DNA from 4 places in the Micromonospora reichwaldensis genome. Region 4 is predicted to be linked to each of the others. Evidence: riboswitches for the same ligand, from Rfam matches in the RefSeq annotation. Region 4 holds a riboswitch; each other region holds the start of a gene.
What was found. Region 4 has a riboswitch for cyclic di-AMP ahead of RM555_RS01485 (C40 family peptidase). Riboswitches for the same ligand answer to the same signal wherever they lie in the genome.

Region 1: it holds a riboswitch for cyclic di-AMP, as region 4 does, so the genes downstream of both, RM555_RS04410 (coiled-coil domain-containing protein) here and RM555_RS01485 (C40 family peptidase) in region 4, are expected to answer to the same signal.
Region 2: it holds a riboswitch for cyclic di-AMP, as region 4 does, so the genes downstream of both, RM555_RS17765 (C39 family peptidase) here and RM555_RS01485 (C40 family peptidase) in region 4, are expected to answer to the same signal.
Region 3: it holds a riboswitch for cyclic di-AMP, as region 4 does, so the genes downstream of both, RM555_RS12590 (coiled-coil domain-containing protein) here and RM555_RS01485 (C40 family peptidase) in region 4, are expected to answer to the same signal.

What each region holds. Positions count from the first base shown of each region.
Region 1 covers NZ_JAVRFL010000004.1:135,730-140,413, forward strand. The annotation lists gene RM555_RS04405 (carbonic anhydrase) at 1-511, shown strand, start outside; gene RM555_RS04410 (coiled-coil domain-containing protein) at 610-1,626, opposite strand; cyclic di-AMP (ydaO/yuaA leader) riboswitch at 1,630-1,761, opposite strand; gene RM555_RS04415 (YibE/F family protein) at 1,928-3,277, opposite strand; gene RM555_RS04420 (metal-sensitive transcriptional regulator) at 3,594-3,896, opposite strand; gene RM555_RS04425 (heavy-metal-associated domain-containing protein) at 4,047-4,256, shown strand; gene RM555_RS04430 (hypothetical protein) at 4,286-4,684, shown strand, end outside.
Region 2 covers NZ_JAVRFL010000020.1:7,457-12,140, reverse strand. The annotation lists gene RM555_RS17780 (CDP-glycerol glycerophosphotransferase family protein) at 1-53, shown strand, start outside; gene RM555_RS17775 (MFS transporter) at 148-1,452, shown strand; gene RM555_RS17770 (alpha/beta fold hydrolase) at 1,499-2,242, opposite strand; gene RM555_RS17765 (C39 family peptidase) at 2,348-3,193, opposite strand; cyclic di-AMP (ydaO/yuaA leader) riboswitch at 3,423-3,563, opposite strand; gene RM555_RS17760 (acyltransferase family protein) at 3,882-4,684, opposite strand, start outside.
Region 3 covers NZ_JAVRFL010000012.1:118,267-122,950, reverse strand. The annotation lists gene RM555_RS12600 (HelD family protein) at 1-1,760, shown strand, start outside; gene RM555_RS12595 (cation diffusion facilitator family transporter) at 1,837-2,754, shown strand; cyclic di-AMP (ydaO/yuaA leader) riboswitch at 2,908-3,039, shown strand; gene RM555_RS12590 (coiled-coil domain-containing protein) at 3,053-4,138, shown strand; gene RM555_RS12585 (SRPBCC family protein) at 4,226-4,684, opposite strand, start outside.
Region 4 covers NZ_JAVRFL010000001.1:311,106-315,789, reverse strand. The annotation lists gene RM555_RS01495 (pyridoxamine 5'-phosphate oxidase family protein) at 11-562, opposite strand; gene dcd (dCTP deaminase) at 641-1,219, shown strand; gene RM555_RS01485 (C40 family peptidase) at 1,291-2,331, opposite strand; cyclic di-AMP (ydaO/yuaA leader) riboswitch at 2,344-2,477, opposite strand; gene RM555_RS01480 (N-acetylmuramoyl-L-alanine amidase) at 2,717-4,684, shown strand, end outside.

The sequences.
Region 1 (4,684 bases), on a different contig from region 4:
CGTCGGTTGCTCCGACTCCCGGCTCGCCGCCGAGATCATCTTCGACCGCGGCCTCGGTGACCTCTTCGTGGTCCGCACCGCCGGGCACACCATCGGTCCCGAGGTGTTGGGCAGCGTGGAGTACGCCGTCACGGTCCTGGGCACGCCGCTGGTGGTGGTGCTCGGGCACGACTCCTGCGGAGCCGTCCAGGCGGCGCGTACGGCGGACGCCACCGGCACCCCGCCGGTCGGGCACCTGTGCGCCGTGGTGGACGCCGTGGTGCCCAGCCTGCGCCGGGCCGCCGCCGAGGGCGTGGACGACATCGACGGCATCGTCGACATCCACATCGCGCACACCGTCGAGGCGATGCTGGGCCGCTCCGCCGTCCTCGCCGCGGAGGTGGCCGCCGGCCGCTGCGGGGTGGTCGGCATGTCGTACCGGCTGACCGCCGGCGAGGTGCGGACGGTGGCCGAGGTGCCCGCCCGCACGGCCGACGCGCCGGAGGCGGCGGCCAGCGCCGCGCTCGCCTGACTCCGCCCGCCCGGCAGGTCGTCGCGGCGGGCCCGCATGACGGCAGAGGGCCGCTCCCGCGTCCGGCGGGGCGGCCCTCTGTGTACGTGTGGTCCCGGCTAGAGCAGTGACACGTGGACGTGGTCGGTGTGGTTCGACGGACCGCTGTAGGAACTCCAGCCGGTCGCCGGGAACCAGATCTGTCTGTTCCAGATCACGTAGTAGATGCCGAGCCGGTCGGCGTTGCGGACCAGGAACGCGGTCAGGTTGTTGCCGTACATGTAGGTGTCGTCGTTGTGCCAGGGGGAGAAGCCGCTCTTCTGCAGCGACCAGTCGCAGGCCCGGCCCTTCGGGTGCTCGTACGGCCCGCCGGGGCGGTAACAGCCGACGAACCGGTTGAAGCCGGCCCGCTTGACCTCCTTGTACATGTGCAGGGTGCGCGCGGTGATGCGGCCGGAGGTGGTGGGGTCGTCCTCGGTGGCTGACAGCGGGGTCCAGTCGCCGTCGGCCGTCCGTCCCGGCGCGATCTTCGCCACCGGCGAGGTGGCGACCACCTTGCCACTGGTCAGCCCTCTGCCGCCGACCAGCGCGAGCGCCTTCTCCGCCTCCCGCTTGCCGCGCGCCATCTCGTTTGTCAGCTTCTGCTGTTCGCGGACCTCGGTGTCGAGCGCCAGCTTGGCCTGCTCGGCGCGGTCCTTGACCGCGTTAACCTCGGCGAGCTTCTTGGAGTTGACCAGATTGAGCTCGTCGAGGGCGGCGGCGCGCTTGACGAACGAGTCGGGGCTGGCGGTGTCCAGCAGCATGGACACCGCGCCGATCCGCCCGGTGCGGTAGGACTGGGCGGCGATCTGGCTGACCTGGGGGGCCAGCGCGTTCAGCTCGGCCTGCGCCCGGGAGACCTCCAGGGCCAGTTCGAGCTGGCGCTTCTTCGATTTCGCCAGCTTCGCCTTGGCCTGCACGAAGGACCGGTTCCGGGCCTCGATGAGGTCGTCGAGCAGCTTGGGCTCGTCGTCCCCGTGCCCGGAGGGCTTGGGCGGGGTGGGCGCGGCCGCCGCCGGGAGAGGTCCGGCGAAGACCGCCAGGGCGGCGAGTACGGCCACCACGGGCGTCAACCAGCGGCGTAGGGGTGCCGTCACAGTTTTCCCTTCCGTCGACCGCCGACCGGGTTAGCTGACGGGTTCGGGGCGGAAGTGGCCCCTACCGCTGGCGCGGATTCACCCCACGTACCTGGGTCCCCGGTTCGCCTCGCGGCGATTGGGCGGCGGCACCGCAGGCGCCGCTGCGCGCCTTCGGCGGTGACCGGCAGCGAGGTTACCCGAGAACGCTCCCGGGGATCTACGTCCCTAAGCCGACTAAATGCGTTATTTCGTAATGGCGGACGGTGACCAGTGATGCGTTTATCAGCCCGGACGTCCTGTTCGGTCACGCTGAGGAGCGTCACCATGCGGTGTCCGTACTTCTGCCCCCGTCGGGCCATCCGGCGGGCGTGGCGGCCGGCGTGTCTCCACGCGGCCCGCTGAGGGCCTCCAGCGCCTCGGACCGGTCGGTCGCCGGCCGGGGCGTCGGCGCGGTCGCGGGCGCGGCGCGGTCGGTGGCGTCCCCGCCGCGTCGGCCGGCCGTGGTCACCAGGGCCGCCAGCGCGGTGGTCAGCGGCACGGCGGCGATCAGGCCCAGGGTGGCGACCGCGCTGCGGACGATCTCCTGGGCGAGGAACTCGCTGGTGAGAAGTTGGGTCACCGCCCGCGAGTCGGCGGTCAGCAGGAGCAGCACCGGCAGCGAGGCGCCGGCGTACGCCAGCACGATGGTGTTCACCGTCGAGGCGATGTGCGCCCGGCCGACCCGGGTCGCCGCCCGGTAGAGCTGCGTCCGGGACAGCCCGGGGTTGGCGTGCGCCAGCTCGGTGACCGTGGCGGCCTGGGTCACCGTGACGTCGTCCAGCACGCCGAGGGAGCCGATGATGATCCCGGCCAGCAGCAGCCCGTGCAGGTCGACGTCGGCCTGGTACATCGACAGCGTGGTGGCGTCCTCGGAGCCGAACCCGGTCAGGTGGGTCGCGGCGGTGGCGATCGTGCCGAGGACACCGGTCAGCACCAGGCTGCCCAGCGTGCCGAGCACGGCGACCGAGGTCTGCGCCGTCACGCCGTGGGTCAGGTAGAGCACCACGAACATGATCAGAGCGGCGCCGACGACCGCGACCAGCAGGGGCGGGTTCCCGGCGCTGATGCCCGGCAGCACGAAGGTCAGCAGGATGGCGAAGCTCGCCGCCAGGCCGCCCAGCGCGGCCAGCCCGCGCCACCGCCCGAAGGCGACGATGGCGGCCGCGAAGAGCGCCACCAGCCAGACCAGCGGCTTGCCGCGCTGGTGCTCGGCGATGTTGTAGGTGCTGGCCGTGGGGTCGGCGGGGTCGGTGAGCTCGACCAGGATGATCTCGTCGTCCACGGCGACGGTCGGCGCGCCGGGGCCCGCGGGCACCGGCGTCTCCACCTGCTGGCCGGCGTCGGGGCCGTCCTGCACCCGTACGGTGACCGTGCCGCAGGGGCCCTGCGGCGCGTCGGGGCTCCCCTCCGGGGCCTCCGGGGCGGGCGGGCACGGCTCCGTCACCACCCGGGTCACTGTGCCGTGGTAGCGGGGTGCGTCGGTGCCGGTCGCCGGGTCGGGCGCGTCCCACGGCCAGAGCACCAGGGCGGCGATCAGCGTGGCGACGAAGAGGGGCACCACCGTCGCGACGAGGATCCGCCGCACCCCGGGCGGGGCGGACGGAGCGGGACGGGTGTGGTCGGCGCCCATCGAGTGTCTCCCTACGAATCCAGGGCGGGGTACGTGCCGGCGGGGCCGGTCGGTTCACCCGTCGCCGCGTGGCCGGGACGGGGATCGCTTCCGGGAGGCGCTGCGGTCACGTACCGCGGTCCTGGGCCCCCGCCCGGTCGCGGGTGGGCGGGGCCGCCGCCCGGCGGGGCGCGCGGGGCGGGCGGTGCGGAATCCGGAGGGCCACCGGCCGAATGGTAGCCACCCCGACATCCGGGCGCAGGTCGTGCGGGTGGTGTCGGAGGAATGGCGTCGCCGTGGGGCCCGCGTTTCTCGCGGGGCCGGGCGCCGGGGCGGGTCAGCCGCGCTTCATCAGGCGGCCGACGGCGGCCATCATCTCCGTGGCCATCTCGTCGGCGCGGCCCTCGGCCGCGCCCTCGCGCATGCAGTGCCGGGCGTGCCCGTCGAGCAGCCCCAGCGCGACCTTGTCCAGGGCGGCCTGGATCGCGGAGATCTGGGTGAGCACGTCGATGCAGTAGCGATCCTCGTCGACCATCTTCTCGATGCCACGGACCTGCCCCTCGACGCGGCGCAGCCGCGCGAGCAGCTGATCCTTGGTGGCGGTGTAACCCCTGGTCGGGGTGGGCGTCGGTGTGGTCATGGGGTCGAGGATACCGTACCCCTCGGGGGTATGGTACGTTCGCTTCTGGCCGGGATACCCCCACCGGGTACCGGTACATGGCACAGGCATCGGTCCGCCTCCGAATTACCCCTGGGGGGTATAGGCTGGGGGCGTCGAGAGGAGAGTTCCATGATCACCACGACGTACCAGGTGCAGGGCATGACCTGTGGGCACTGCGCCACCGCGGTCAGCACCGAGGTCGGCGCGATCCCGGGCGTCAGCGACGTCCAGGTCGACGTCACTGCCGGTCGGGTCACCGTCACCAGCGAGGGCCCGTTGGAAACCGACACCGTGCGCTCCGCCGTCGACGAGGCCGGTTACGACCTCGTCGGCGCCTGAGATCGGGCACGGGGAAAACGAGGCACACCATGAACACGGCGACGAAGCTGAGCGGTTTCGCCCTCGGCCTCGCGGTGGTGTTCGGCGCGACGTACGGGGTCGGCCGGGTGGCCGACCCCGTGGCGCCGCCCGCCGAGGCCCCGCACGAGGCCGGCGGGGGGCACGGCGAGGACGGCGGAGCCGGACACGGAGGCGACAACGGCGCGGCGGCGCACCTGCCCGGCGGCCTGCTCGTCTCCGACCGTGGCTACACCCTGCGTCCGGTGGACGCCCCGGCCGGGCAGTTCGCCTTCCAGGTCACCGGTCCCGACGGCCGGGCGGTGACCGCGTACGACGTGGCGCACGACAAGCGCATGCACCTGATCGTGGCCCGCCGCGACCTCTCCGGCTTCCGGCACGTGCACCCCGAGATGGCGCCGGACGGCACC
Region 2 (4,684 bases), on a different contig from region 4:
GGGCCGGCCTGCCGCTCGACCCGGACGAGGCGACGCTCTACCCCGCCACCTGACCTTTCCCGCCCGGCAGGCCTTATTGCCACAGTGCGGCAACTGCTACGTTCAGGCGACAAGCCGGTCGCCGGGAACGGCAGTCGGGAGGCCCGGGTGCGTACGATCAGGCTGTTCCGGTCCATGTCCGGGCCGGTGCGGCTGCTGCTGGTCAACCAGTGCGGGATGGCTGTCGGGTTCTACCTGCTGGTGCCCTATCTCGCCACCTACCTGACCAACGACCTGCAGATGGCCGCCGCGGTGGTGGGCGCCGTGCTGGGGATCCGTACCTTCGCCCAGCAGGGACTGACCGTGGTGGGTGGCGCCGCGGCCGACCGCTTCGGCTGCCGGCCGGTCATCATCGCCGGCTGTGCGCTACGGACGCTGGCCTTCGCCATCTTCGCCTTCTCGAGCAGCGCCGTCGGGCTGATGAGCGCCGCCGTCCTGACCGGTCTGGCCGGCGCGCTGTTCTCGCCGGCCGTGCGCACCTATCTGGCGCTTGAAGCCGCCGACCGGCGGGTCGACGCGTTCACGCTCTACAGCCTCACGAACACGGTCGGCGCGTTGGCGGGCCCGCTGCTCGGCAGCGTGCTCATCCTCGTCGGGTTCGGGCCGATGGCGCTCACCTCGGCGGTCATCTTCGCCGTCCTCACGATCGCCCAGGCGCGCTGGCTTCCGGCGCGGTCCCCGCAGGCGCCGGCCGGGCCGTTGCGGGCGAGCTGGCGGCAGGTCACCACCGACCGCCGGTTCATGGTCTTCACCGTCGCCTGCGCCGGCATGCTGACGCTGTACAACCAGTTCTACCTGCTTCTTCCGCTGGAGGCGGCTCGGGTCACCGGTTGGGCCAGCGCGACCGGAGCGGTCTTCCTCATCTCCACCGTGACGACACTGCTGCTACAGGTGCGGGTCTCCCAGGCGCTGGCACGCCGGATGTCCTCGCACGGCGCGATCGTCGTCGGCCTGCTGCTCTCCGCCGTGTCCTTCATCGCCGGCGCGGGCAGCGCGACCTGGCTGTCCGCCGGCGGCCGGAACACCGCGATCGCGATCGTCCTGGCGGCGTCGATACCGGTGGCCCTCGCCACGGCGTTCCTGGCGATCGGCCTCAACGTCGCCCAACCGTTCGCGCTGAGCCGTGCCGCCGACTTCGCCCGGCCGGGCCTGACCGGCACCTACCTGGGCGTGTACGCCTCCGCAGGGGGACTCGTCGCCGCTGGCGGCAACACCGTCATCGGCTATCTGACGGACCTCGGTGAACGCTGGCACCTGCCCGCCCTCCCCTGGCTGGCACTCGCCCTCCTCGCCGCGGGTTCCGCCGTCGCGATCACGGCGATCCGACCACCACGCGTCCGGGACCAGGGCGAGACCGGGCACGGGGAGGTGCCCGCCGCACGCCCCGAGGCACCGGCGGCCGCCGGCTCTTGATCGTCGGCCACGTCCCCCGCCGCGCGGCCCCGGGACGGCAGACGGATCAGCGGTACGGCTCGACGAGGTCCAGGACCGCCTCGGGGGCCTCGACGTGGGCGTTGTGCCCGAGGCCGGGCAGGACGGCGACCGGCACCCCCAGTTCCGTGAGCTGGGCGTCGGTGACCATGGGGTCGTGCTCGCCGCGGGCCAGCAGCACGGGCACGTCGGTCGCCGCCAGCAGGGCGGGCAGGTCCGGCGCGCCCACGCCGAACGCGGCCGGATCCATCGCCAGCCGCCAGCGGCCGTCGACCTGCCGCAGCCCCGCCTCCACGACGGGATGGTCCGGGGCGAAGAGCCCGGTCAGGCCGGCCACCCGCAGGTAGCGGCGGGCCGCCTCGTCCCGGCTGGCGAACCAGGTCACCGGCCGGGCCGCCAACTCACCTGCCTTCGCCAGCTCCGCCGGCGACCAGACGGCCTTGATGCCGAGCCCGACCACGGCGTCGACGGGCAGCCCGGCGCTGCGGGCGGCCAGCGCCAGCGCGACCACCCCGCCGAGGGAGTGCCCCAGCACGACGAGCCGGTCCCCCGCCGCGAGCCCCGCGGCGATCCGCGCGGCCAGCCCCGGGAACGAGTACTCCGGCAGCGGCGGCGACCAGCCGTGGCCGGCGAGGTCCGGTGCCAGCCACCGCCCCGCCCACCGACGCTCCAGCAGCGGCGCCCAGGGCAGCCACACGTCGCCGGTCGCGCCCATGCCGTGCAGCAGCAGGAGCACCCGCCGGCCGTCCCGGTCACCCGACTCATCGACCATGGGCGCAGTGTGCCACCCACCGGACGCCGGGGGCGAGGGCCGTGACCCGGACACGACATCGGGCGCCGACCCCCGCGTAGGGGAGCCGGCGCCCGACGGGGTCGCTCAGGCGGAGTAGCCGCGGGTGGCGGCCCAGTTCGCCAGGGCGATGGTGCTGATCCAGTACGAGGCGGTCGCCGGGTTCGCCGAGTCGGCGATCTTCACCAGCCGCCCCTCGTCCTGGTAGCCGACCACCGCGACGTAGTGGCCGCCGGGGAAGGAGTGCCAGCCGCCGTCGGTGTCGGTGGCGCTGCCGGCGACGTTGACCACGACGCCCCGCCCGTCGGCGATGGCCGCGACGACGTCGGCCTGGAGCCGGTCCATCTGGGCCGGGGTGGCGGCGCCACCGGGGATCATCCGGGTCCGGTACGGGTCGCCCTTCACCGTCGCGTTCAGCACGCGGGTGGTGTCCTGGGCCGAGTCGGTGCCCATCTGGTCGGTGCCCAGCTGGGCGCCGAGGGCGTCCTGGCTGCGCGCGATGCCGGCGGCGCTGAGGGCGTGCCGGACGGCCGCCGGACCACAGTTGTAGAAGGTGGTCTGGGCCTGGTAGTCGTAGTCCAGGCTCTTGGCGGCCGGAGGCTTCGGCGGCGCCGGCTTGCGGGTCAGGTCCGGGTCCGGGGCGGCGCTGGACGCGCTGGCCGACGGGGCGGCGCTGGACGCGGCCGGGGCGGCGCGGGACGGGGCGGGCGCGACCCGGGTCTGGCTGCGCGAGGCCGCCGCGTCGTCCCGCAGTTCGGTCGCGGCCACCGGGGCCTGCGCGGCGGCGGGTGCCTCGTCGGCTCCGGCCAGCAGCGCGCCCGTGCCCGACGCCAGCACGAGCGCCGCGGCGGACGCGGCGGCCAGCTGGTACGGACGCTCGGACGTGAGGCGACGCAACTGTCGCTTGAGGTGGTGCTTCACGGTTTCCTCCACGGGCTCGGGGGTGAGCGGCCGTCGGTCCGCGCCGAGGGCAGGGCGGACCGACCGCGCGGACGGGCGTCCGGGCGGGTGGTGGGCCACTCAGGGGATGCGCCCGGGACGCCGGGCGACGGACGGTGACCGGTGGGTCAGCTCAGGACCTGCGGGCGGACGAGCGCGATCACCGCGGCGCCGTGGAGACGGCGGCACAACCGAGGGGTGTACGGGTGTGGCATGAGGATGGAACTCCTTCCGACACCGCCGACCGGGTTAGCTGACGGATTCGGGCGGGAAGAACGCCCTACCACGGGCCAACGGCCCACGGATTCACCCCAACGAGCACTGGGTCCCCGGTTCGTCGTTCACGATTAGGCGGGTCGGCGCGGCGTCGCCTCTGGCGATCGGGTACCGCACCGGACGCGCCGACATTACTGGCCGGTCCGCGCCCTGCCAACCCCGTCCCACCTGCCTAAACCTTGATCGGGAGACAATTTTTGCGGGCACTTCGCCACTGACGTGACTCAATGGGACGACCGTTTCTGCGCGCACCTCCGGGCGACAACGGGACAAGTGGCGGACATCGGCGCCGAAACCCCGGCGGGATTCGGCCCGGACGCGCCCGATGACCGGTTCGCCGACGTGGTGACCGGCGTCACCGAAACGGTCGGGATTTCGTCGGCGGACACTCCGACCGCCGGGGCGCTCAGCGCGAGTCGGCGTACGTCGGTCGGTGGTCGTCCTGCGGGCCGGCGGCCCGGGGGCGCGGCACGGCGCTGCCCCGATCCCCCGGCGCCGCCCCGGGGCCGCCGGAGTCCTTCCCGGCGCCGTCCCCGTCCCGCGGCGTCCGGGCCGGCCTGCGCGGGGTGAGCAGCCGCATCATCGGCGTCTCGACGAGACGGTGCAACAGGCCGGCCAGGGCCAGGTTGAACAGCAGGAAGCCGAGCACCACCGCCGGTCCCCACCAGCCGGTGAAGCCGACGCCCCAGTCGCCGGTGAGCCGCAGGACGGTGATCATCACGAGGACGTGCACCAGATAGAAGGCGAAGGAGACCTCGCCCAGCCAGACCATCGGCCGGGACCGCCACGGCGAGCGCCGCCCGCGCACGTCCGCGTCCGCCGCCGCGGCGATGACCAGGATGTACGCCACCGAGAGCAGCGCCGCCCACAGTTCGGCGCGGACCCACTGCGCGGCGACCACCCAGGTCGCCACGAAGAGCAGGCTGGCCAGCGGCAGGCCCGGCCCACGCCACCGGCCACGCCGCATCAGCTCGGCGGCGGCGACGCCCATCCAGAACTCCAGCGACCGCACCGGCGGGAAGACCTGGGTGAACCACCAGCGGCTCTCCTCGGGCACCAGCGCCTGGGCCGGCCAGAGCGCCAGGATGAGCAGCGGCACCGCGACCACGACGGCCCACAGGGCCCACGGCCGGGCCCGGCGGATCAACGGCAGCGCCAACGGCAGGCAGAGGTAGAAGAAGAACTCGCAGGACAGCGACCAGCTGACCG
Region 3 (4,684 bases), on a different contig from region 4:
CCGCGCAGCCGCTGGGCGTGGTGCGGCGGCGCACGATCCAGTCCTCCGCCGAGCGGGTCACCCGGATCGAGGACGACCTGCTCGATCCCGTCGCCGCGCCCGCCGACATGGCGGTGGTGGGCGACGGCGCACTGCTGGCCACGCTGTCGAAGGCCACCGGCCGGGGCATGCGCGACATCGTCGCCACCATCCAGCGGGAGCAGGACGAGGCCATCCGCTCCCCCGGCTCGGGCGTGACGATCGTGTCCGGCGGCCCGGGCACCGGCAAGACGGCCGTCGCCCTGCACCGGGCCGCGTACCTGCTCTATTCCGACCGCAGCCGGTTCGCCGGCGGCGGCATCCTGGTGGTGGGCCCGTCGTCGGTCTTCGTCGAGTACATCGCCTCGGTGCTGCCCTCGCTCGGCGAGGACACCGCCACCCTGCACTCGCTGGGCACGCTCTTCGCGGGCCTGACCGCCACCCGCACCGACCCGCCGGCGGTGGCGGCCGTGAAGGGCTCGCTGCGGATGCGGCGGGTGCTGGAGCGGGCGGTCCGGGACGCGGTGCCGGGCGGCCCGACCGAGCTGCGCCTGCTCTACCGGGGCGAGCTGCTCCGGCTGGAGCGCCGCGAGCTGGACGGCATCCGGGACCGGGCGATGCCCCGGGGCGCCCGCCGCAACGAGGTGCGCCGGGCCGGCTTCGACGGGGTCTTCGCGGCGCTGTGGGCGCAGGCCCGCAGGTTGGGCGTGGGCCGGCTGCCCGAGCAGCGCGCGTTCGAGGACGAGATCGCCGAGCGGCCGGAGTTCCGGGAGTTCCTGAAGGCGTGGTGGCCCCGGCTGCACCCCCGGCACGTGCTGGGCTGGCTGGCCCGTCCGGACCGGCTGCACCGCTACGCCGAGGGGATCCTCTCCCGCGCCGAGATCCGGCTGCTGACCGACGCGTACCGCAGCCTCGACGCCGCCGGGCTGACGATCGCCGACATCGCGCTGCTCGACGAGCTGGACGCGCTGCTCGGCAAGCCGATGAAGCCCGCCCGGGCGAAGCGGGACCCGTTCCAGCTGGCCGGCGGGGTCCGCGAGCTGAGCACCTTCGCCGACCGGCAGCGCGCCGCCCGCGAGGCGGCGCGGGAACGCCCGGAGGACTACCGGGAGTACGCGCACGTGGTCGTCGACGAGTCGCAGGACGTCTCGCCGATGCAGTGGCGCATGATCGGCCGGCGGGGCCGGCTGGCCTCGTGGACGGTGGTGGGCGATCCGGCGCAGACGGCGTGGACGGGGGATCCCGAGGAGCTGACCCGGGCCCGGGACCAGGCGTTGGGCCGGCGCAAGCGGCACCACTTCACCCTCACCACGAACTACCGCAACTCGGCGGAGATCTTCGCGGTGGCGGCGGCCGAGATCCGCCGGCTGCACCCGGACCTGCCGCTGCCCCGGGCGGTGCGCTCCACCGGCGTCGACCCGGTCGCGCTGTCGGTGCCGCCGGCGGAGCTGGAGGCCGCGGTGGTGGCGGCGGCCGGCGCGCTGCTCGCCGACGTCGAGGGCACCGTCGGGGTGATCACGCCGGTGCCGCGCCGCGACGAGGTGGCGGGCTGGCTGGGCGGGCTCGGCGCGCCACGTTTGCAGGTGGTGACCAGCCTGGAGGCCAAGGGCATGGAGTACGACGGGGTCGTCCTCGTCGCCCCGGGCGAGATCCGGGCCGACCCGGGGTCGGGGGTGCGGACGCTGTACGTGGCGCTGTCCCGGGCCACCCAGCGGCTGACCACCGTCGACCCGATCGGCTGAGCCGCCGTTACTTGCATACATAGCGATGTGAACATAGATTGAACGCGAATCCGGACGCCTGACGGAGGGTGGGCGCGTGGGCGCAGGTCATGACCACCATCACGGGTCGGTGGCGAATGCCGCGCACCGCCACCGGGGCCGGCTCTGGGCGGCGTTCGGGCTGCTCGCCGGCCTCATGGTGGTGGAGGCGGTGGCCGCCTTCCGCACGGGCTCGCTGGCCCTGCTGAGCGACGCCGGGCACATGTTCACCGACGTGCTCGGCATCGGCATGGCGCTCGCGGCGATCGCCGCGACCCGGCGGGCGGGCGCCGACCCGCAGCGCACCTTCGGCCTCTACCGGCTGGAGGTGCTGGCCGCACTGGCCAACGCCGTCCTGCTCTCCGGCGTCGCGGTCTACGTCGTGATCGAGGCGGTGCGCCGCTTCGGCGACCCGCCGGAGGTGCTGGCCGGCCCGATGCTGGTGGTCGCCGCGCTCGGCCTGCTCGCCAACATCGGCGCCTTCGCGCTGCTGCGCTCCGGGGCGAAGGAGAGCATCAACGTCCACGGCGCGTACCTGGAGGTGCTCGGCGACCTGCTGGGGTCACTCGGCGTGATCGGGGCCGCGCTGCTGATCGCCACCACCGGCTGGTGGTGGGCGGACCCGCTGGTGGCGGTCGCGATCGGGGTGTTCATCCTGCCGCGCACCTGGCGGCTCGGGCGGGCCGCCTTGCGCATCCTGGTGCAGGCCGCGCCGGAGCACCTCCAGGTGACCGCGGTGCACGACCGGCTGGCCGCCGTGCCCGGCGTCGCCGAGGTGCACGACCTGCACGTCTGGACGCTGACCTCCGGGATGGAGGTGGCCTCGGCCCACCTGACCATGGCACCCGGCGCGGAGGTCGGCGCGGTGCTGGGCGCCGCCCGGGCCGCGCTGCACGACGACTTCCACATCGAGCACGCCACGTTGCAGATCGAGCCCGGAGCGTCGCGCGGGGCCTGCGGGTCGGTTGAGTGGTAATGAGGACAACCTTAAATCTGGGAGAGTATTGTGCGCTTATGCCGGATTTGACTGTTAGTGGGCGTACACCCTGCGTCACCTGCGCTGCATCAGTCACACCGGCACCGGTAGGCTCGGCTTCGGCCTCCGCCAGGCGGCACCCACCGGTGCCGGCGGTGGCCGCCGCCTAATCGCCCGGCGGGGCGAACCGGGGAACCAAGTTCGTGGGGTGCATCCGCGTCAGCGGTAGGGATCTTCCGTCCCGAACCCGTCAGCTAACCCGGTCGGCGGCTGACGGAAGGACACGTGTATGCCAGTGATGGCACCTGTACGACGACGTGCCGCCCGGACGGCGGCCCTGATCGCCACGATGCTCGCCCTCGGCGCCGCGGTGGCCCCGGTCACCGCCGCCCCGGCGGCGGCCGCCACCCGGACCGGCCTGCTCGCCGCGGCCCCCGGCCAGGACGAGGAGGGCGGCACCCCCGCCCTGCGGGCCCAGTTGGAGGCCGCCAGCAAGGGCTACCTCGACGCCAAGCGCGCCCTGGACACGTCGGCCAAGCGGCAGCAGCAGCTCGCCGCGCAGCTCAAGACCACCGAAGTCGAGCTGGCCGCGCACACCGCCAAGGTTGGCGAGATCGCGGGGGCGGCCTACCGCACCGGCCGGCTCAGCGTGGCGTCCGCCCTGCTCAACAGCAGCTCGCCGGACGGCTTCATGGACCGCGCCGCCGCCCTCGACGCGGTGGCCGCCAAGGAGGACCGGGCCCTGCGCGAGCTCCAGGAGACCCGGGACCAGTCCACCCGCACCAAGCTCGCCCTGGACGGCGAGATCCGGGAGCAGCGCAAGCAGGTCACCGTGATGGCCAAGCGCAAGGAGCAGGCCGAACGGGCGCTGACGGTCGCCAACCGCGAGCAGCAGCAACAGCGGCAGCAGTCCACGGGGGCGGGCACCTCGCCGGGCGGCACCTCCAGCAAGACGGCGAAGGCCGCCCCGCGCAACTCCGACGGCTCCTGGCCGCGCGAGTCGTGCAGCGTCAACGACCCGACCCCCGCCAACGGCTGCATCACCCCGCGCACCCTGCACGCGCTCAACCAGGCCAAGGCGGCGGGCTTCACCCGCTACGTCTCCTGCTACCGCCCCGGCGGCTCGGGCGAACACCCGAAGGGCCGGGCCTGCGACTTCGCGGCCCAGAAGGGCGGCTTCGGCGGCGACGCCACCGGCGGCGACCGGACGTACGGCAACAACCTGTCGGCGTACTTCGTGCGCAACGCCGACCGGCTCGCCGTGCTCTACGTGATCTGGTACAGGCAGATCTGGCTGCCCAGCAGCGGCTGGAAGTCGTACAGCGGGGCCAACGGCGACCCGTCCAGCGACCACACCAACCACGTGCACCTGTCGGTCTACTGACGCCCGCGCCCCGGTGCCCCGCCCGTCGCGGGTCACCGGGGCGCGCCAGCGTCCGTCGCCTCCGGCCACTGCCGGCCCGTCCGGTGGTCAGTCGGCCGGCGACCCGGGCGGGCTCGTGTCGAGGGCCGTGGCGAGGCGGGCGGCCAGCTTGAGGTGGGCGGCGCGGGCCTGGCGGAACGCGTAGCCGAAGAGCGGCGCGGGCGCGGCGAGGGTGATCTCGACCTCGATGCGGACCATGCCGTCGGGCTCCGCCCGCAGCCGGGTGTGGTTGCGCACCGTGGTCGCAGGCCACTGCCGGGCCACGGTGACGATCTCGTCGGCATCGTCGACGAGGACGTCGGCCCGGTACGTGATCGGCAGGCGCACCGGCCCGGCGGCCAGTCGATCGGTGATGTCGTAGCTGGCCCGCGCGCCAGCACGCGGCGGCACCCGGCGCACCCGGACGATCAGCGGGTGCAGGTCCTCCTGCCGCGTGGGGTCGGCGAGCAGTGCCGCGGCCTCCGCGAGGGAGCAGCGCGCCTGGACGGTGTAGCTGAAGGAACTTCG
Region 4 (4,684 bases):
GCACCGCGTCTCAGGCGGCGGGGCGGGCGGCGTGGTCGCCGACGCGCCCCGACCGGGTCTCGGGCACCAGCGCGGTGCCGGCGGCGGCCGCGCGGGGGTCGAGCCACACCTGGACGGCGGGCCGGCCGTGCCACTCGCTGGCGCCGCCCGCGACGCCGGACTCGCGACGGGCCAGCATCGCCACGTCGACGGTGAACTCGAAGACCCGCCAGTCGACCTGCGGCGCGGCCCGGTGGCTGCGGGCCAGCCGGGCGACCCGCGCCGGGTCGGTCACCGGGCGGGCGTGGCCGGCGACGTAGGCTTCGTCGTCGCTCTCCTCGGGCGGGAACGAATGCAGCGCGTAGCGGCCGTCGCGCTCCAGGTCGCGCCGCTTGGGCGAGTCGACGACGAAGCAGAAGAGCCCCTCGTCGGTGATCACCGGGGAGACCGGGTGCACCCGGGGACCGCCGTCGGCGCGGACGGTGGCCAGGTAGCCGAAGCCCGGCCCGTACTGCTGCATGAGGAGGCGGATCCCGTCGGCGAGGCGGGGCTCGTCGGCGGCGAATTCGGACCAGGAAGCCATGCCGGCATTCTATCGAACAATTGTACGAAGATGCACTCCGACACGCAGGTCACGCGTGTCGGTCGCTAAGGTGTGCGGATGCTGCTCTCCGACCGCGACCTGGCCTCCGAGATCGAGGCGGGAACGCTCGCGCTGGAGCCGTTCGAGCCCGCGCTGGTGCAACCGTCCAGCATCGACGTACGCCTGGACAAGCTCTTCCGGGTCTTCAACAACCACCTCTACACCCACATCGACCCCGCGCAGCAGCAGGACGACCTCACGTCGATGGTCGAGGTGCCCGAGGGCGAGCCGTACGTGCTGCACCCGGGCGAGTTCGTGCTCGCCTCGACGCTGGAGGTGATCACGCTCGGCGACCAGCTCGCCGGCCGCCTGGAGGGGAAGAGCTCACTGGGCCGACTCGGCCTGCTCACCCACTCCACGGCGGGCTTCATCGACCCGGGCTTCTCCGGTCACGTGACCCTCGAACTGTCCAACGTCGCCAACCTGCCGATCACCCTCTGGCCGGGCATGAAAATCGGCCAGCTCTGCATCTTCCGGCTCTCGTCGCCGGCGCAGCACCCGTACGGCTCGGCCGTCTACGGCTCGCGCTACCAGGGGCAGCGCGGCCCGACCCCGAGCCGCTCCTGGCAGCACTGGCGCACCTGGCCCACCCGCTGACCCGGCGGCGGTGCGTTAGGAAGGGCACCTTCCTCTACCGAATCCGTTAGGAAGGTGCCCTTCCTTACACCTCAGCCGGGGCGGCCGTAGCTGTGGATCGGGCCGTCGTCGACCTTCTTCATCTTGATCGGCACCCCGGCGCGGGAGGCGTGCACCACCCAGCCCCCGCCGACGTACATGCCGACGTGGTGCAGGTCGCTGTAGTAGAAGACGAGGTCACCCGGGCGCAGCTCGCCCCGGCTGACGGTCGCGGTGGCCCGCCGTTGCTGTGCGGCGTTGTGCGGCAGCGACACCCCCGCCTTCGCCCACGCGGCGAGCATCAGCCCGGAGCAGTCGTACGAGTTCGGCCCCTCGGCGCCCCAGACGTAGGGCTTGCCGATCTGCGCGCAGGCGAACTTCACGGCGGTGCCGGCCGGGCCGCCGGGATAGCCGGCCGGGCAGGGGGCGGGACGCAGCGGCCCGCCGCCGCCGTTGCCGTAGACCCGCAGCCGCAGCTTCTGCAACCGGTCGATCTCGGCGTTGATCTGCTTCTTCTTCGCCGCGAGCTGGGCCTCGGTGCGGCTGAGCTGGACGACCATCTCGTCCAGCGGCGCCTTCTTGGCGGCCAGCCGGTCGCGCAGCTCGGCGACCTGCCGTACGTCCTGCTGCTGGTGCTGGGCGAACTGGTCGAGCAGTTCGAGCTGCCCGATCATCTCGCTCGGTGAGCGGCTGCCCAGCAGGGCGTTGACGGCGGAGACGTTCTCGCCCTTGTAGGCGCGGGCCGCCAGCGCGCCGACCTTCTCCATCGCCTGGTCGACCTGCTTCTCCAGCGGCCCGATCTGCGCGGCGAGCGCGTCGGCCTGCTTCCGCCTGGCAGCCAGGTCCTGTCTGGTGGCGTTGTGCCGTTCGATGATCGGTTCGAGCTTGTTCCAGTCCTCGTCGATCTGCCGCTCGATCTCGGCGACCGTCGGTTCGGCGTGGGCCGCCGTGGCGCCGCCGGTCAGGACGACGGCGAACGCGGCCAGGGCGGCGAGGGCGGTGGTGCAGCGGTACCAGCGTGGACGCGGCGCAGCCGTCACCGGGTCGGCGAGGGCCGACCGGGCCGACGGTGGCCGCGGGGCATGGTGTGCCACCGGGCTTCGTACTCCTTCTTCCGTACCGCCTACCGGGTTAGCTGACGGGTTCGGGCGGGAAGGGGCGCCCTACCGCAGGACTGCGGATTCACCCCGGGGAACCTGGGTCCCCGGCTCGCTCGGGAGCGACTCGGCGGTGTCGGACCGTCACCGCCCTGGTTGGACGGAATGTCACCGGCCGACGAATGACCAGAGTAGAGACGACCGTTATCGATCCGCAACCCTACGGGCAGTGACACTCCGTACCCACCCGGGTCGGGCCGGATCCGCAACCCGGGCGACGAAGATTTCCTTCCTTCTGAAGTGTCTGACGGAAAGGTATTGACCAGAGGCGGCGGGTGGGGCGAAGGTGACCCCACCTTTGCCCGTCCGAACTGGGGGTCTGATGCACCTGTCAGCGACATCGAGGAGCAGACGCGTCCTGCTGGCCGCCGCCGTGGCCGCCGCCATGGCGGCGACGCCGCTCACCGCCGCCGGGTCCGCCGCCGCGGCAGCGCCGGTGACCGACCGGCAGCAGCAGTACGCCGCCGCGGCCGCCGAGTACGGCGTACCGGAGAGCGTCCTGCTCGGGGTCTCCTACCTGCAGTCCCGCTGGGACACCAACGCCGGCACGCCGAGCACCAGCGGCGGCTACGGACCGATGCACCTCACCGACGCCGAGCACGTCGCCGCCCTCGCCGGCGGCACGCACCACGACGAGGGCACCGAGGACCCGCGCGGCGACGACTCCCGCCCGTCCCTGGCCGAGGCCCACGAGCCGCCTGCCGCGTCACCTCCCGCCGAGGCCGCGCTGCGGACCGTCGACGCCGCCGCCGGGCTGACCGGCGCCAGCGAGGAGTCGCTGCGGACGGACGTCACGGCGAACATCCGGGGCGGCGCGGCGCTGCTGGCCGCGTACCAGAAGGAGATCGGTGCCCCGGTCGGCGCCGGCACCGACCCGGCGGCCTGGTACGGCGCGGTGGCCCGGTACTCCGGCGCGGACAGCGCCGACGCCGCGGCGGCCTTCGCCAACGAGGTGTACGCCACCATCGCCACGGGCGACAGCCGGGTGACCGACGACGGGCAGCGGGTCACGCTGGCCGGCCAGGCGGTCCAGCCGGACCGCTCCTGGCTGGACCGGCTGCGCCTGCGCAAGCTCGCCCGGCCGGACGGGCTGGAGTGCCCGGACGACATCTCCTGCGAGTGGATCCCGGCGCCGTACGAGAACTACGGCCCCACCCTGGGCGACTACGGCAACCACGACCTGGGGAACCGTCCCACCCAGCAGAAGATCGAGTACATCGTCATCCACGACACCGAGGGCTACTTCGGCCCCAGCGTCAACCTGGTCAAGGACCCGAAGCGGGTTGGTTGGCACTACACCCTGCGCTCGGTGGACGGGCACATCGCCCAGCACATCAAGACCAAGAACGTCGGCTGGCACGCTGGCAACTGGTACGTGAACGCCAAGTCCATCGGCCTCGAACACGAGGGCTTCGCCGGGCACGGCACCTGGTACACCGAGGCGATGTACCGCACCTCCGCCAAGCTGGTCCGCCACCTGGCGCGGGCGTACAACATCCCGCTGGACCGCAACCACATCATCGGGCACGACAACGTCCCCGGCACCGTCGCCGCGAACGTGCGCGGCATGCACTGGGACCCGGGGCCGTACTGGAACTGGTCGCACTACTTCGACCTGCTCAAGGCGCCGTTCAAGTCGACCGGCACGCACCGCACCGGGCTGGTCACCATCGACCCGGACTTCGCCACCAACCAGCCGCCGTTCACCGGCTGCAACCGGCAGCCTCCGGGCGTGCCGAACCCGCCCCCGGCGACGGCCCCCTGCCCGCTGCGCGGCTCCTCCGCGCTGTTCCTGCACAACGCGCCGAGCCACGACGCGCCGCTGGTCAACGACATCGCGCTGCGGCCCGACGGCACCCCGAACACCACGTACGTCTCCGACCACGGGGCCCGGGTCTCGGCCGGCCAGACGTACGCGCTGGCCGAGGTGCAGGGCGACTGGACCGCGATCTGGTACCTCGGCCAGAAGGGGTGGTTCCACAACCCGGCCGCCAAGCCGACGGCGAAGTGGACCGTCGGGTTCGTGGTGACCCCGAAGGCCGGTAAGGCCACCATCCCGGTGTACGGCCGGGCCTACCCGGAGCAGGCCGCCTACCCCGAGGGCGTGCCGTACCAGGCGATCTCGCCGTTGCAGTACACGCTCTCGGCCGGCCAGCGGTACGCCGTCGGCAACCTGCTCCCCGGCGAGTACTACCGGGCCACCACGTTCGACGGCTCCGCCCCCCACGACCAGACGGTCGTCCGGGGCGACAACAGGTACGTGCAGGTCCAGTTCGGTCACCGGATCATG